2 regions of the Corynebacterium capitovis DSM 44611 genome follow, and region 1 is predicted to be linked to the other one. Evidence: riboswitches for the same ligand, from Rfam matches in the RefSeq annotation. Region 1 holds a riboswitch; the other holds the start of a gene.
What was found. A riboswitch is a leader RNA that binds a small molecule or an ion and turns the genes downstream of it on or off. The one in region 1 is predicted to bind cyclic di-AMP.
Positions count from the first base shown of each region.

Region 2: another riboswitch for cyclic di-AMP. It lies ahead of CAPI_RS07725 (resuscitation-promoting factor Rpf1 domain-containing protein); the one in region 1 lies ahead of CAPI_RS03905 (C40 family peptidase).

Region 1 covers NZ_CP047117.1:784,069-791,436, reverse strand. Annotated here, with positions in the region: gene CAPI_RS03910 (C40 family peptidase) at 1-797, opposite strand, end outside; gene CAPI_RS03905 (C40 family peptidase) at 920-1,558, opposite strand; cyclic di-AMP (ydaO/yuaA leader) riboswitch at 1,555-1,746, opposite strand; gene qcrB (cytochrome bc1 complex cytochrome b subunit) at 2,090-3,730, opposite strand; gene qcrA (cytochrome bc1 complex Rieske iron-sulfur subunit) at 3,730-4,953, opposite strand; gene qcrC (cytochrome bc1 complex diheme cytochrome c subunit) at 4,950-5,810, opposite strand; gene ctaE (aa3-type cytochrome oxidase subunit III) at 5,922-6,542, opposite strand; gene ctaF (aa3-type cytochrome oxidase subunit IV) at 6,936-7,367, opposite strand.
Region 2 covers NZ_CP047117.1:1,573,114-1,580,481, reverse strand. Annotated here, with positions in the region: gene CAPI_RS07740 (ABC transporter ATP-binding protein) at 1-552, opposite strand, end outside; gene CAPI_RS07735 (helicase-associated domain-containing protein) at 558-2,639, opposite strand; gene CAPI_RS07730 (hypothetical protein) at 2,693-2,887, shown strand; gene CAPI_RS07725 (resuscitation-promoting factor Rpf1 domain-containing protein) at 2,944-3,531, opposite strand; cyclic di-AMP (ydaO/yuaA leader) riboswitch at 3,541-3,715, opposite strand; gene CAPI_RS07720 (cold-shock protein) at 4,026-4,409, shown strand; gene CAPI_RS07715 (DUF2771 family protein) at 4,406-4,918, opposite strand; gene CAPI_RS07710 (glutaminyl-peptide cyclotransferase) at 4,930-5,715, opposite strand; gene CAPI_RS07705 (DUF3027 domain-containing protein) at 5,740-6,453, shown strand; gene CAPI_RS07700 (NCS2 family permease) at 6,486-7,368, shown strand, end outside.

The DNA of each region.
Region 1 (7,368 bases):
CCGGCTGCACCCCACCCATATGGCTTGCCCAGCTGGGCCATCGCCGCAGACACAACGCCCGAAGCCGCACTGTTCAGGTCCGCCAGCGGAGCCAGGATCGGGTTGTCTTTCGCCTCCCAGAGCACCCTGTCGGCGGGGCTTAGCGCGTTGACGCGTGCCTCCACTTCCTTGACCTTGGCGTCGAGGTCCGCGCGTTCGCGCTCGAGCTTTAAGCGCTTCGCATCCAATTGGTTGCGCTGATACTCCGCCTCAACGACGGCGATGTTGGCCTCGGTGGCGCGCTCAGCGGCGTCAGCGGTGAGCTGCCGGAGGTCCTGCAGCGCTCGTTCGTTGCTGCGGGAGATCGACCCCAAGTACGCGGCCCGGTCGATCAGCTCCTGCGGGTTGGAGGCACCGAGGTTATTCACCAGCGTGTCCGACGCCGAGGTGCGGTTCTGGGACGCGGCGACCCCGTTCAGGCTCAGCTGACCCGCCTTGCGCGCCCCGGCAGCCGCCTGCGCCTCAGCGCGGGTCTGGTCGACGCGCGCGTACAAGGCGGGAAGCGCCGCCTCGGCCTGCGCAATTGCATCCTCGGTGGCCTTCAGCTCTTCCGATTTAGCGGTCGCGTCATGGGACACTGAGCTGAGATCGTCGATAAGTGTCTGGATGTCATCCGCATTCGCCGTAGCCGACAATCCGGTCCCCGCCTCTACACCGACGACCGCGATGGCGCTTGCAGCGCCAGCGACGCTCAAGCTAAGGGCGCCCAGCGCTACGCGCGCGGGAAGGTGGCGGGACGGGAGAGAATGCTTGCCCAACGAAGTCCTCTTTCGGGAGTGGCGACACCCTTAAGGGCATCACCCAATCTTTACTAAACCGTTATAGGACTATAGCCGGACGAGTGATCAAGATCAACCTCGCCCGGCCGTAACTTCTGCCCTTAGAAGCGGACCGCGTTGTAGATCGGCATCATGTCCAGCGGACGCTCGCCAACGGGGATTCCGTCGTTCAGAGCATCGATGATTGTGCCGTTGCCCGCGTAGATCGCAACGTGAGAGGCGCCACTGTAGTAAGAGACGATATCACCGGGCTGCAGCTGGTCGAGGGACACCTGCTGCCCGCTCGAGGCCTGGTCCTGAGAGGTGCGCGGAATGGACTTCCCAGCCTGGGCGTAGACCCAGGAGGTGAAACCGGAGCAGTCGAAGCTGTTCGGGCCGGACGCGCCGTACACGTACGGGGAGCCGATCTTAGAACGCGCGATCTCGACGATGCGCTCGCCAGCTGTCTGCTGCGCTGCCGGGGCGGCCACGGTATCAGCGACCTGCTCGGCCACATCAGACGACGCCTGCGCAAGGGAGGGAACATATTGCTCGATGCCCGGGACGGAAGCCAGGCCCGCAACGTTTTCAAGGCCCGGGACCTCGACGGACACGGTGCTGTTGGGAATCCGGACCTCGGCCGCGCCTGCTTGGGCGGGGGCAAAGAGGGCCGCGCCTGCGGCCACTGCGCTGACGGCGGCCACGTTACGGGCCATGTTCTTCTCCTGGCGACGGTGCTTAGCCACTGAAATGATCTCCATATCTTCTCGTTTGCCTACCGAGTTAGCTGACGGGTGAGGCTTGAGAACAGCCCTGCCGCGCTCCGCACTCCTGAATCATGGAGTGCCCTTGCGGGCATTAACCCCAGGCATGCGCCGCAGAAGCGGCCTGGTTCCCCGGTTCCCTTTCCCTGCCAACGGCCCGAGAAGAGATTCGGCTCATATGTCGTTTTGTACTTTGCAGCCAACGCATGTTGTCGCAATGTCTCGGTAAGATTACGAAATGGACACGGAAGATGTCCAACCGCCACGCGCGTTATCGCGCTGTTATTTCCTCTGACCCCCGTGATTGACCCCCCAGACCCCTCAATCTGGGAATTTACTGTGCCAGCTGTTAGCTCAATTCGCGGCTTGAGCTGGCACTTCATGGGAAACCCGCCACTATTGCGAGCGAGCCGCGCCTCCGCTGACAACGGCAGTGACCTTTCTCACACAGCACCACGGGTCCACCACTCAAGAAACAGCGGCCCCTCCCGTCAAGGGAGGGGCCGCCGATATCCAAGCGATCGCGGATTAGTGTCGGGGTTTGCCGTCCCCGTACGTCGCGTCGCGGTCGGAGGACCCCTTGGTCTGCTCCAGGGCGCGCAACGTCGCGATCTCATCATGGTGCTTCCGAGCGTCCGCTTCACGCGCGCGCTCAGTCTCGTTCAGGGAAGCTGCCTTCAGCTTGCCGACGGTTTCCGAATCGGCGAACCCAAGCTGGTTCATTTGCTTCGGCACCGGGGCGCCCGCGTACTCGAGCGGGACGGGGTGGCCGTGCTCGTCAACCGGCCCCAGCGGCTGGTGGATTTCCACGAACGCGCCGTTCGGCAGCTTCTTGATCACGCCCGTCTCGATGCCGTGCTCAAGCACCTCACGGTCGGAGCGTTGGAGACCAACGCAGATGCGGTAGGTGATGAAGTACGCCAACGGGGGCAGGACAATCAGGCCGATGCGCCCGACCCACGTCATCGCGTTGAGCGAGATCTGGAAGAAGTGGGCGACGTGGTCGTTTCCGCCAGAAATCGTGAGGAGGAGGAAGAACACCAGACCCATCACACCGATGCCAGTTCGCACCGGAACGTCGCGCGGGCGCTGCAGCAGGTTGTGGTGGGCATCGTCGCCGGTAACCTTCTTCTCGATGAAGGGGTAGGCGAAGAGAAGCACGACCATCGCGCCACAGAGCAGCGCAACCCAGAATGCGCCGGGGATTGTGTAGTTGCCCAGGTACAGCTCCCAGGCGGGCATGACACGTGCCGCGCCGTCCGTCCAGAGCATGTAGATGTCGGGCTGGGATCCGGCCGAAACCTGAGACGGGTTGTACGGCCCGAGGTTCCAGATGGAGTTAATCGTCGTCATACCGGCCATACCCGCGAGGACCGCAAACACGATGAACATGAATCCGATCGCCTTCACAGCGAAGATCGGCACGATGCGCACGCCGATGACGTTGTTTTCGGTTCGGCCCGGCCCAGGGAATTGGGTGTGCTTCTGGAACCAGACGAGAAGCAAGTGCGCCGCGACGAGCGCGAGAATGATACCCGGGATGACGAGCACGTGCAGGATGTAGAAGCGGTCAAGCATCAAGTCGGAGGGGAAGTCGCCGCCGAAGATGCCCCAGTGCAACCACGTACCGATGATCGGCAGGCCGACAATGATCGCGGACATGATGCGCAGACCGACACCAGAGAGCAGGTCATCAGGCAGCGAGTAACCGAGGAAGCCCTCGGCCATGCCCAGCAGGATGAGGGTCACGCCAATGAGCCAGTTTGCTTCGCGCGGGCGGCGGTAGGCGCCGGTGAAGAAGACGCGCATCATGTGGGTAAACATGGCCATGACGAACATCAGCGCTGCCCAGTGGTGCATCTGGCGCACGAAGAGCCCGCCACGGACCCCGAAGGAAATGTCTAGCGCCGTCGCGTACGCGCGCGACATCTCGACACCGTTGAGAGGCAGGTACGAGCCGTCGTAGATCACCTTGGTGATCGAGGGGTCGAAGAACAGCGCTAGGTAGATACCCGTCAGCAGCAACACGATGAAGCTGTACAGGGCCATCTCGCCGAGCATGAAGGACCAGTGCGTCGGGAAGACCTTGTTTAGCTGCGGGCGGAGAGCACCGGAGATCGTGTAACGCGAATCGACATTGTCCGCGGCTTTAGAGAGTTTTGTACTCATTAGGACTTACGCTCCCAGAATGCAGGGCCGACGGGCTCAATGAAGTTTCCGTTGGCAACGAGGTATCCGTCTTCATCAACTGTCACAGGCAGCTGCGGCAGCGCACGGGCGGCTGGCCCGAACACGGGCTTGCCGTAGTGCAGGGCATCGAACTGCGACTGGTGGCACGGGCACAGGATGCGGTTGGTCTGCGCCTCGTAGAGGGACGTCGGGCAACCAATGTGCGTGCAGATCTTGGAGTAGGCGTAGTAGTCGCCGTAGTGGAACGATTCCTGACCCTCCCGCTCGACAACCTTCCGGGCATCCGCTGAACGCAGCCGAATGAGCATGACGGCGTTACGGGGGCCGTGGATCGAGTGCATGTGGTTTTCGTAGACGTCCCGGGTCGCGTCGAACGTCGACCCGTCGTTGACGTCTTCTTCGTAGAGCGGGAAGACCGTCTCCATCGACGCGGCGGCTAGGTCCTCGGGACGCATACGCACGAGGCGGGACACGCCAGCGGTGCTGTAGTGGGACCCCGCCTCACCGGTGTGCAGCTCGGCGATCGCGCCGGTGTCGCGGCCGAGGTAAATCTTCTTGCCCTCGTTGGCGAGGGTCCACCCGTGCGTCCACAAGGTACCGTCACCCTGGTAACCGAGCGCGTGGCGCTGCTTCCAGGGGTTCTTAACAATGCCGCCGAGCGGGGCGACGATTGCCAGACCAGCAAGCAGGCCCGCGCCGCCAAGGAGGCCTTGCAGTGCTTTACGACGACCAAGGGTTGACGTCTCCCAGGCGTCGTTAAGAAGTGCCGTGGTCGTGCGGCGGTCGAGCTCGGTGGAACGCCCGTCGTGGCGCCGCTGAACCGAGATTTCCTCGGGCACAAACTTCTTGACGTACTGGATGATCGCGATGCCGAAGGTCCCCAGCGACAGCATCGACGTCAGGCCGAGAAGCGGGGTGTAGAGAGTGTAGAGCCACAGGCCCTCGTCGCCGTGAAACTTGGGGTTCCAAGGCCAGAACAGGTAGACACCCAAGAAAGCGAGGCCGGCCAGCACGGAAACGATCAGCCAGATGCTGATGCCCGTGGCCGCGGACTTCTCACGCGGATCATCCTGCGCCGGGAAGCGCTCTTTCCGGTAGGCGACGGTAACGTCGTCGAGCTCGGTGCCAAGCGCCGCCAGCTCGGCGTTGTTCATCCGGTCGAGCTCTTGGTCCGTGTAGTTCTTCTTCATTTCGTTGCTCATGAACGCGATCCAATCCAGATAGCAGCGGCGGCAACTAGGGTGACGCCGATAATCCACATAGCCATGCCCTCAGAGACCGGTCCGAGGCCGCCCAGTGCGTAACCACCCGGGCTCGGCGTCTCCTTCGCGGACTTGATGTACGCGATGATGTCCTTCTTCTCGTCGGCCGTCAGCTGACGGTCAGAGAACTTCGGCATGTTCTGCGGGCCGGTCAGCATCGCCTGGTAGATCTCCTGCTCGTTGGCAGCGTCCAGCTCAGGCGCGTACTTACCGGAGGACAGCGCACCACCGCGGCCCGTGAAGTTGTGGCAGGACGCACAGTTCAGGCGGAAAAGCTCACTACCCCGCGCAACGTCCTCGGCCTGAATGGTGCCGTCGTAGTTCTCGCCGCGCAGAGAATCCATCGCGAGCGTGCCATCCTCGTTGTAAACGAGCTCCGGGCCACCGCCGTTGGCGGCAACATAGGCGGCGATAGCAAGAGCCTGCGACTCCGTGTAACGGGGCTTCTTACGCTCCGCCTGGGCGTCATTCGACATCATCGGCATACGCCCCGAGTTGACCTGGAAGTACACCGCGCCTTCACCCGTACCGATGAGGGAGGGACCGCGGCCTTCCACACCTTCGAGGTTGGCGCCGTGGCAGGTGATGCACGCCACGTCGTAAATGTCTTTGCCCTCTTGAACAAGGGCCTGGTCGTCGCGCTGGGCAGTAGCAACCTGCGCGTTAGGAGTCAGCGCGGTGGCCAAAAAACCCGCCCCGGTCAGACCGAAGGTCAGCGCCGCTGCCCCGGCGACGGTGCGCCGCATTTTGCGACGCCTCCGCGCCTGCGCCGGCGTCTTCTTTTGGGTGTTATCCATCTTTTTCCCTTAAGCGACTTCTTGGTGGATGAGATTGAGCGTTTACTCTGCGGCCGACCTGACTAGAACCCGGCCAGGGAGAACCCGGCCAGGGCCGCTAGCCTGCCTGCCCTACTGGACGAGGTAGATGGTGGTGAACACGCCGATCCAAATGACGTCGACAAAGTGCCAGTAGTACGACGTTGCCATCGCGGCCGTTGCCTGCGCGGGCGTGAACTTGGACTTCGAGATGCGCAGCAGGATGACTGCGAAAGCAAGAATGCCCGCGGTCACGTGTGCCATGTGGAAGCCGGTGATGATGTAGAACATCGAACCGAAAACGCTGGCCTGAGGAGTGACGCCGTGGGAGACCATCTCGGTCCATTCGTAAGCAACCAGCCCGAGGAACACGACGCCCAGAGCAATGGTCACGACGAACCACCGGCGCAAACCGAAAACGTCGCCACGCTCGGCCGCGAAAACACCCATCTGGGAAGTCACCGAGGATGCCACGAGGACGATGGTGATGATCAGGCCGAACAGCACATTGAGATGCTCGGTCTGATGCTCCCAATCCCCTGTCGTCATGCCGTTTGCGCGCGACGTGAAATACATCGCGAACAACCCGGCAAAGAACATCAATTCTTGGGCGAGGAACGCAATCGTGCCCACGCTGACCATATTTGGCCGGTTCAGCGCTGGGACACGGTTCTGCGGGGTCGCCATGCCTTGGTTAGAAATTGCGGTCGTCACGACAGTCAGTATCGCCAATTTTTACCTGAAAGTCATCTCAGATACCCCCGACGAAATTCTGGCATTACGTCCCCAACCTGCCGTTTTTGGAAACAGATCGTGCTAGTAAATACGAGGCCAAATTCCCAGGAACTTTTTGGCACCGCTTTCCGACGCATATCGTCGCAGGTCAATCCGCTTCGGCACCACGAACCCGTAGCCCCGCTCGCGGAGAGGCGAATAGTGGCGTTGGCCGCCATCGCGGGCTGCGGCGCCCGTGGTGACCATCTTCACACCGTTCTCACCCGAGAAGAGCGGGCATACATACTTTCGTATGACCCCCACCGCGCGGCGAGGGCGTCGCAAAGAAAAGCCCCCTACCGCGGTTGCGATAGGAGGCTCGGCGTGCCGCGCTTAGTGCTTCTCGCGGGGAATGCCGTACTGGATGCTGAGCTGCGTGGTCGTCCAGACGAGCAGCACCGCACCGATGGCCACGAGCCACAGCTGCCAGAACGCGATACCGAGGCCGAGGAAGAAAACGGCTCCCGCCATGGCGAAAGGCCAGATGGAGTGCGGGGAGAAGAAACCGAGGACCCCGGCACCGTCAGAGATCTCCGCCTCTTCCCAATCCTCCGGAACGATATCCATGCGGCTTTCGGTGAAACCGAGGTAGACGGCGAGCATGAACGACATCGCGGTTGCGAGAACGAGCCCCACGCCGCCAACCCATTCGACGCCGAATAGGTAAGCATCATCACCGACCCACATCGTCGCGAGGATGTAGAACACACCGATCAGCAAGAGGAAGGTGCCGATGGCGTAAAACACTTTCGAGCCAGTACCCATT
Region 2 (7,368 bases), 790 kb from region 1:
GGGGACGCCATGCTCGCGCGCGCGGCGGGTGAGCATCGTGCTCATGACATCGACCGCGACGGGATCGAGGCCGGAGAAGGGCTCGTCGAGGATCAAAACGTCGGGGTCGTGAATGAGGCTAGCGGCCAGCTGCACGCGCTGTTGATTGCCGAGGGAGAGATCGTCGACCTTGTCCTGGAGGCGCTCGCCGAGCCCCAGCTCTTCCAGCAGGCGCGTCCCGCTGCGGACAGCGTCGTCGCGCGCCAGCCCGTTCAGCCTGGCCAGGAAGACGAGCTGCTCAAGGACCTTTTCCTTGCCGTACAGCCCGCGCTCTTCGGGCATGTACCCGATGCGGCGACGCGAGTCGTCGTCAAGCGGGGCCCCATCGAAGAGAACCTCGCCGCTATCCGTGGCGAGGACTCCCATGGCGATGCGCATGGTGGTGGACTTGCCGGCGCCGTTGGAGCCGACGAAGCCGTAGATTTCACCGGGGTGGACGGTCAGGCTCATTCCATTGAGTGCCTGGTTATCGCCGAAGCGCTTATACAGGCTGACAATGTCTAAGGAGGGCACGCGCCCTAGGCTAGCAGTACGTGGGTGACGCGGGGCAGCGAGATGCGGACCACGCTGTTTGTGGACTCTTCAAGCACATCCACCTGCCCAGACGTAGCCGAGAGGGGAAGAGCAGTAAGGGTCTTTGAACGTCCCTGGGCATCGACGAAGCCGATTGCGACGTGCCGTCGCGCGCGAACGGCAGCGCGCAGCGTAGACAACATGCTGTCATTTTCTTCAGTTTCCGTTGCCCCAGTGGCATCCGCCGTCCGGACGGCGCGCACGATCTCCTCCAGGTGCGCGGGGGAGACACCGTGGGGGGAGGGCAGGCGGGACGGCGTCGCCGCGACCAGACGCGGTTCGGGGGCCATGTCAATGCGCGCGCCCGTGAAATCCTCGGCGCTTGGTTGGAGGCCCACCCCGCGAAGCTCGCGCATGAGGGCGGGGAGGCCAAGCAAGGAGATCGCGACCGTGGGCGCGATGACGCGCAGCGAGGAGACGCGCTGTGCAGCTAGAGCGATAAGGGCGGGGTCCTCGCTGTGGATGTAGCTTGCGGCGGCGCCGGCTCGGGTGGCACCGTGGTGGCGCGCGGTGTCGTCGATAAGAAAGCTCATGGCGGGGGGAACCTCGCCGTCGACATAGCGCGCGAGCCACGAATGGAGCTCTGCAGCCGTCGTGCCGGCATTCAAAGCGCGCCGGACGGACTCGTGGGTGACCCGGTAGACGCTAGCCAGGCCCGGTGACTCGAGGTCAGCGAATAACTCTAAGACGCGAGCCATCTCAGGTGGCATGGGGCCGGGGGCAAGGATTGTCATATCCGCCTGGGCGATGACGGCATCAACCTCCGCGGGAACGAGTGCTGCCGCTGCCCGGGTGACATCCTCGCCGTTAAGCACAGCCGCCAGGGGAGAGGAGGGGAGACCATTGCCGAGCGCGCCGATCATGCGCCCCTCCTCGACGACGTCCTCGATGAAGTGCGAGGTCATCCCTGCAGCGGCAACGGGAAACCTGTACAGCAGGGTGGGCATCAGTGCCTCTGAGGCGCAGCGCACGACAATAGAGCGCGGCGTGCGCACCTCGGGCCGGTGCGTCTCCTTAGAGAGCAATCGCTGCTCGGCGCTTCGTTGCCAGGGGGATGCGAGCCACCCGGTGAGGAGTGTCGACCATTGGGCGGCGAGTGGCGAATCGAGCCAGGCGGGCGCGTCGCGGGTCGCGGCTAGCACGTCGGTGCCATCGACATTGCCACGGCCGACCACACCCGCCGATTCTCCCACCGTGATGATGAAAGACGGGTCAAAACCCAGGGCTTTGCTTAGCGACGCCACCGCCCTGAGCCCAACCGAACCGTCCTTATTCAGCGGCACCGGTGACGCAAACAGCGCCGTGAGGAGTTGACGCATGCGCCGCACGGCATCGAGGCCGTGGTCGGCTGCCACCGAATCCACCGCGGGGTCTTCGGTGGCGCTGCGCCCATCCGGCGGGATGACAGGATAGACACGCGGGGTCATTCCTCCTAGCGTCTCGCGCACCGGGCGAGGCAGGCGTACGGTGCGCTCGTCGACGCGCACGAGCAAACCGCGCTCGAGAAGTTGGGGGATGGGTCCCCGAGGGTCCGCGTCCGCGGCCGCTGCCCGAGTCGTACCGATCCCGCCGGAGGAAGCAAGAGTATCGAGCACCTGACGTTCGCGGGGCCCTAACTGCGCGACCTTCTCTTCGACGTCGGGAGGGACCGGATCGAGAACCCGCCAGCCTGCGGGGAGGGTGGCAAGAGCGCCGGGGGAACAACGAAGAGCGTCGTCGGGCCCGTAAAGAAGCGCTTTTTCCCTAAGTGATCGCACGGCCCCGGCGACATCGAGGGGGAGGTGCGCCAGGAGCCCGATGTCGATAGGCTCCAACTCGGCTCCCGCGTCACCGGCCGCCTCTAAGACGGCAAGTTCCCCAGCGTTGAGCGCGCGTACTACTCGGGCCACAGAACCGGGTAGTGAGAGTCGAGTGGCCAGGGAAGCGAGCGACGGTGGGGTGGGCACCGTGACGTCGGGGCGGGCTGATAGGACTGCGCGAAGTTCATCGTCGGTCATGGCGCGCAGGGCGGTGAGGAGATCAGACATTACGGGGGTGATTTTACGTGCGTTTTCGAGGCCGCCGTGAAACAATAGGCCTTATGGCTAACGACGTTGAGAAGATCGGTCGCGCAAACCCAGCGTGGCCGGAGCACACCCCCGGCAACGGTCACCCGGTGACGGAAATTTCCTCCAAGCTCGCTGGTGCCTCAAGCCCGTTCGGCGATGATCTGATTCTTCCCCGGCCCGCCGAGGAGATCGCGTACGTTCACCCGACGACGCGCATCAACCGCTAGAACGCAAACGCCAAAGGCCCTCGCAAACGCGAGGGCCTTTGGCGTTACATGGGCGCTTAGCCGCGGACGCCAGCCACCACCGTGTCGATGATGGCTTTATTGGCGGTATATGCGTCGCGCACCTGCGCGGGCACCTCCAGACCGTAAGCGCTCAGGGTGCTGCTGAGCTGGGCGTAGAGCGCGTCAGAAGCGGAGTCCGCCGGAGCCTGGACCTGCGCGTACTGAGCGGCCGGCTGAGCGGCCGGCTGGGTGGCCTGAGCGTACTGGGCGTCGCGGTTGGTCGGCGCGGAGTTCAGACCGAGCTGGGCGGAGCAAGCCGGCCAGGCGCCCCAGCCCTGGCCCGCGAGGGTGCGCTCAGCCACAACGATCTGCTGCTCGCGGGAGGCGAGGTTAGCAGTCGGGGCGAACTCCGCGCCACCGTATGCCTGCCACGTTGACGGGGAGAACTGCAGGCCGCCCTGGTAGCCATTTCCATTGTTGATGGCCCAGTTTCCGCCTGACTCGCACTGGGCGAGGCTGTCCCAGTCGGCGTCAGATGCCGCGGAAGCGTTCGGGGCGATAATGCCCGTCAGGGCGGCGGCTGCCGCGGTGCCGACGAGGGCCTTCTTGCCCATGGATGCAGTCTTCGTGGAGTGGCGTCCCATACGAATGTGTTTTCCTCTCTTCTGCGCCTGCGGAGTTAGCTGTCGGGTTCTGGCTGAGGTGCCAGGCCGCGTAGGCGGCCTCACCCCTAGGAGAGTGATCTCCGGCGGCGACATCGTGTGCGTCCCGTGTTCGTCCGCGGTGGGTTCCCCGCTTCTGTCCTCATGAAGTTTGTGGATGGGGTACAATGTATGCCTTAGATGACGCGGAGCCGGACAGAATTCGGCGTAGCTCCGAAGGCGTGAGGGCTACTCTAACGATGTGTAACGGTTATGTCACGCGATGGACACAAAATGACTGCCGTGCCGCCGAAAACCCGACCCTAGCCACTGTGTTTATGCTGCAAGAAGCGCGTTTTCCGCGCGTGGGTGATATGTGTCACATCTCGCGTTGCGGCTCCCCGTCGATAGAATGACTTCTTCCCATAGGGTTCCCATAGGGTTTACCTAGAGCCCCAAAGTGTTGATCCCGTAGAGAATGTAGGAGTGAGTGCTCAATGCCGATCGGAAAGGTGAAGTGGTACGACGCTGAAAAGGGGTTTGGATTCGCCTCCAACCCCGGTGACGAGGATGTTTTCGTCGGCCAGGCGGTGTTGCCCGAGGGTGTTGACGAGCTCGTTGCGGGCCAGCGTATCGAATTCGACTTCGCGGCTGGGCGCCGGGGTCCTCAGGCGCTGCGGGTTCGAATACTCGACACCCCCAAGCGCCGCCCGGTTCACCGCCGCAAGCCCGAGGAACTTGGCAGCATGCTTGCCGACGTCATGACGCTGATCGAAACACAAGTGCAGCCCGCCCTGACCGCAGGCCGCTACCCGGAGCGCAAAGAGGCGCGGCAAGTCGCCGAGATTCTCCGAGCTGTGGCGAAAGAGCTCGACGCCTAATTAGCTGGGGCATTAAACGACACTGAATAGGTTGCAACGACGGGGGTCTCGTGGCCCTGAGTGTCCGTGCCGACAGTAAGGAACGACACCTCGGCTACGACGAGGTGGGCCTCGCCTTTCGTGGCGGGCGCGGTCGCTTCCAGCGCGTCCCCCGCCTGGAAGAGTTGTTGGTCGTTAGCGGCCGGGTCGTCGTAGATAGTGAGCAACTGCCAGCTCGACTCCCCAATTTCTTCGGGCACGCGAACGGTGACATCGGACCCAGTGTCGAGGGCCAGGCTGGGGGGCTGTCCTCCCTCGCACTCCGCGTCAAGTTCGCACACCGTGTAGGCGCCCACGTCGAGTGTCGCGTCACCGCTGGTCACCGCAACCGTCACTTCGGAGGCGGGCCTACCCGGCTTGTTTTTCTGCCAATCCCAGAAGGCGTAAAGGCCGGCGACCAGAACGAGCACCCCGAGGCCCAGCACGATAAGCAGTTTCCACGCGGAAGTTCGCGATGCGTTTGTGGCCATGGTCGGAGATTTTAATCTTCGGGTTCGAAGGTGACGGTGTACAGGTCGGGCCACCGCTTGCCGGTGAGAAAAAACTCGTCGGTCCCGGGTATCTTCGCGATGCCGTTGAGCACGTTGTTGGGGTCGGGCGCGGCGTTGTTGGGAACGCCGGAGGCGTCGATAACTGCGGTGACCACTCCCGTTGTGGCATCGATACGGACGATATCCGTCGTGAGGAAGATGTTGGCATATATGTCATCGTGGACGCATTCAAGTTCGTTGAGCCCCGTGACGGGCTGGCCAGCGCGCGTCACCTCGAAGCGGCTGCGCTCGGTCAGTGTCTCCGGGTCCATTCTGCGCAGCTCGTTGGAGCCGTCGGAGACCACCACCTCGTCCCCGCGGGAGCAAGCGCCCCAACCCTCCCCGGATAAAGGGACGCGGGCTGTCTCCTCCAGCGAGTCTGCATCGCGCTGGATGGCCACGCCATCGCGCCAGGTGAGCTGCCATAGCGACGAACCCGCGCGGGTAATCCCCTCTCCGAAGAACGACGCATCGAGGTCGCGGGAGGAGAGCATTTCGCCATCCACCGTGCGGCGGTACACGCGGGACTGGCCCACCCAGCCAGTGCCGACGTACAGTGTGCCATCCTCTGCCATTTCCAGGCCCTGCGTGAAGCTACCGGTGTCCGCCGGGTGGCGGTCTTTCACTACCGCCACGAGGTGCTCTGGCTCGTCGCCAGGATCGGCGGGGGAAGAACATGCAGCAAGAAGCAGTGCGGTACTGACCAACGCGGCGAGACGACCCATGCGGTCTATCATGCATCCCTCGCGCATAATGGGGGAGTGACTGAGAAGAGGAACGCGGACGCTCTGCTCGGCCCCAGGGCTGTTTCAACCGCGCGGGCGGCGCTGGGTGAAATCGCCGAGGGTGGCGTCGGCGAACACATCGGTGTGGCGGGGGTGTCCCGCAACGTGGCTACCCACCGATTTGTGGCCGACGTCCCCGGATACCCGGGCTGGGAATGGAACGCCGTCGTTGCCTGCGCCACGGGGTCAACCTGGGTCACCGTCAATGAGGTGGCGCTGGTGCCGTCGCCAAGCGGTGAGGCGCTTGAGGCCCCCCAGTGGGTGCCGTACGCGGAGAGGTTGAGGCCTGGGGACCTCAGACCGGGCGATCTGCTGGAGCCCGCGCCGGACGACCCGCGCCTGACGGACGACTCGTTCGACCGCGACGCAGTGACGTTGCCGGGGCGGGAGACGCGGAAGTACCTGACGCGCGCCGGTCTGGACGAGGCGCGGCGCCGGTGGCGCACCGGAGACTACGGGCCGAACAGCGAGTTCGCCGCGCAAGCCCAGCTGAAATGCAGGTCGTGCGCGTTTTTCCTGCCCTTTGGGGAGCCGGTGGGGGACAACTTCGGCGCGTGCTGCAACGAGTTCTCGGCGGACGGTAGGGTCGTTTCCGCGAGCTACGGCTGCGGAGCACACTCAGACACACGGGTCCCCGCCCCGCACGCGGGCGCGGACGAGTTCTTTGACGACGAGAAACCGTTGTTTTGAGGCGCAGCTAGCAGCGCTCTAAGCTCACTTGCGTGAGCACGAGCCAGCAGAGCATTGACCGTTTTTTCAGCATCACCGACCGCGGATCCTCAATTGCAACTGAAATCCGCGGGGGTGTGGTCACGTTCTTTGCGATGGCCTACATCGTCTTGCTCAACCCCCTGATCATCGGCACCAGCGCCGACCGCGAGGGTGTTGTGTTGGGCATCCCCCAGGTCGCGGCCGCGACGGCCCTCGCCGCGGGGGTGATGTCCATTCTCTTCGGCCTCGTCGCGCGCTACCCCTTCGGCATTGCCGCGGGCCTCGGCTTGAATACGCTCGTCGCCGTCACTCTGGTGGGGCAGCAGGGGCTCACCTGGCCGGAAGCCATGGGGCTGGTGGTTATTGACGGTTTGGTGATCTGCATCCTCGCCGTCACAGGGTTCCGCAGTGCGGTCTTTCGTGCCATCCCAGATTCGATGCGGGCCGCCATGTCCGTCGGCATCGGGCTGTTCATTGCCCTTATCGGCCTGGTCGACGCCGGCTTCGTGCGCCGCGTCCCAGATGCGGCGATGACCACCGTTCCGGTGCAACTGGGCATCAACGGGTCGATCGCTTCGTGGCCCACGTTCGTTTTCATCATCGGCCTCATTATCTGCGGGTACATGGTCGTGCGGGGCGTGCCCGGGGGGCTGTTCATCGGCATCGTCGTCACGACCGTGATCTCCCTCATCGTGGAGGCCCTTGTCGGGGCGGGCTCGTCGACGAACAACCCCGCTGGGTGGAGCCTTGCGGTTCCCAAGCTCCCTGACTCGCTGGGAGGCCTGCCTGACCTCTCGATCGTCGGCAACATCGATCCCGTCGGCGCCTTTGCTCACGCCGGTGTGATCGCGGCTTCCCTCTTCGTGTTCACGCTTGTGTTGGCCAACTTCTTCG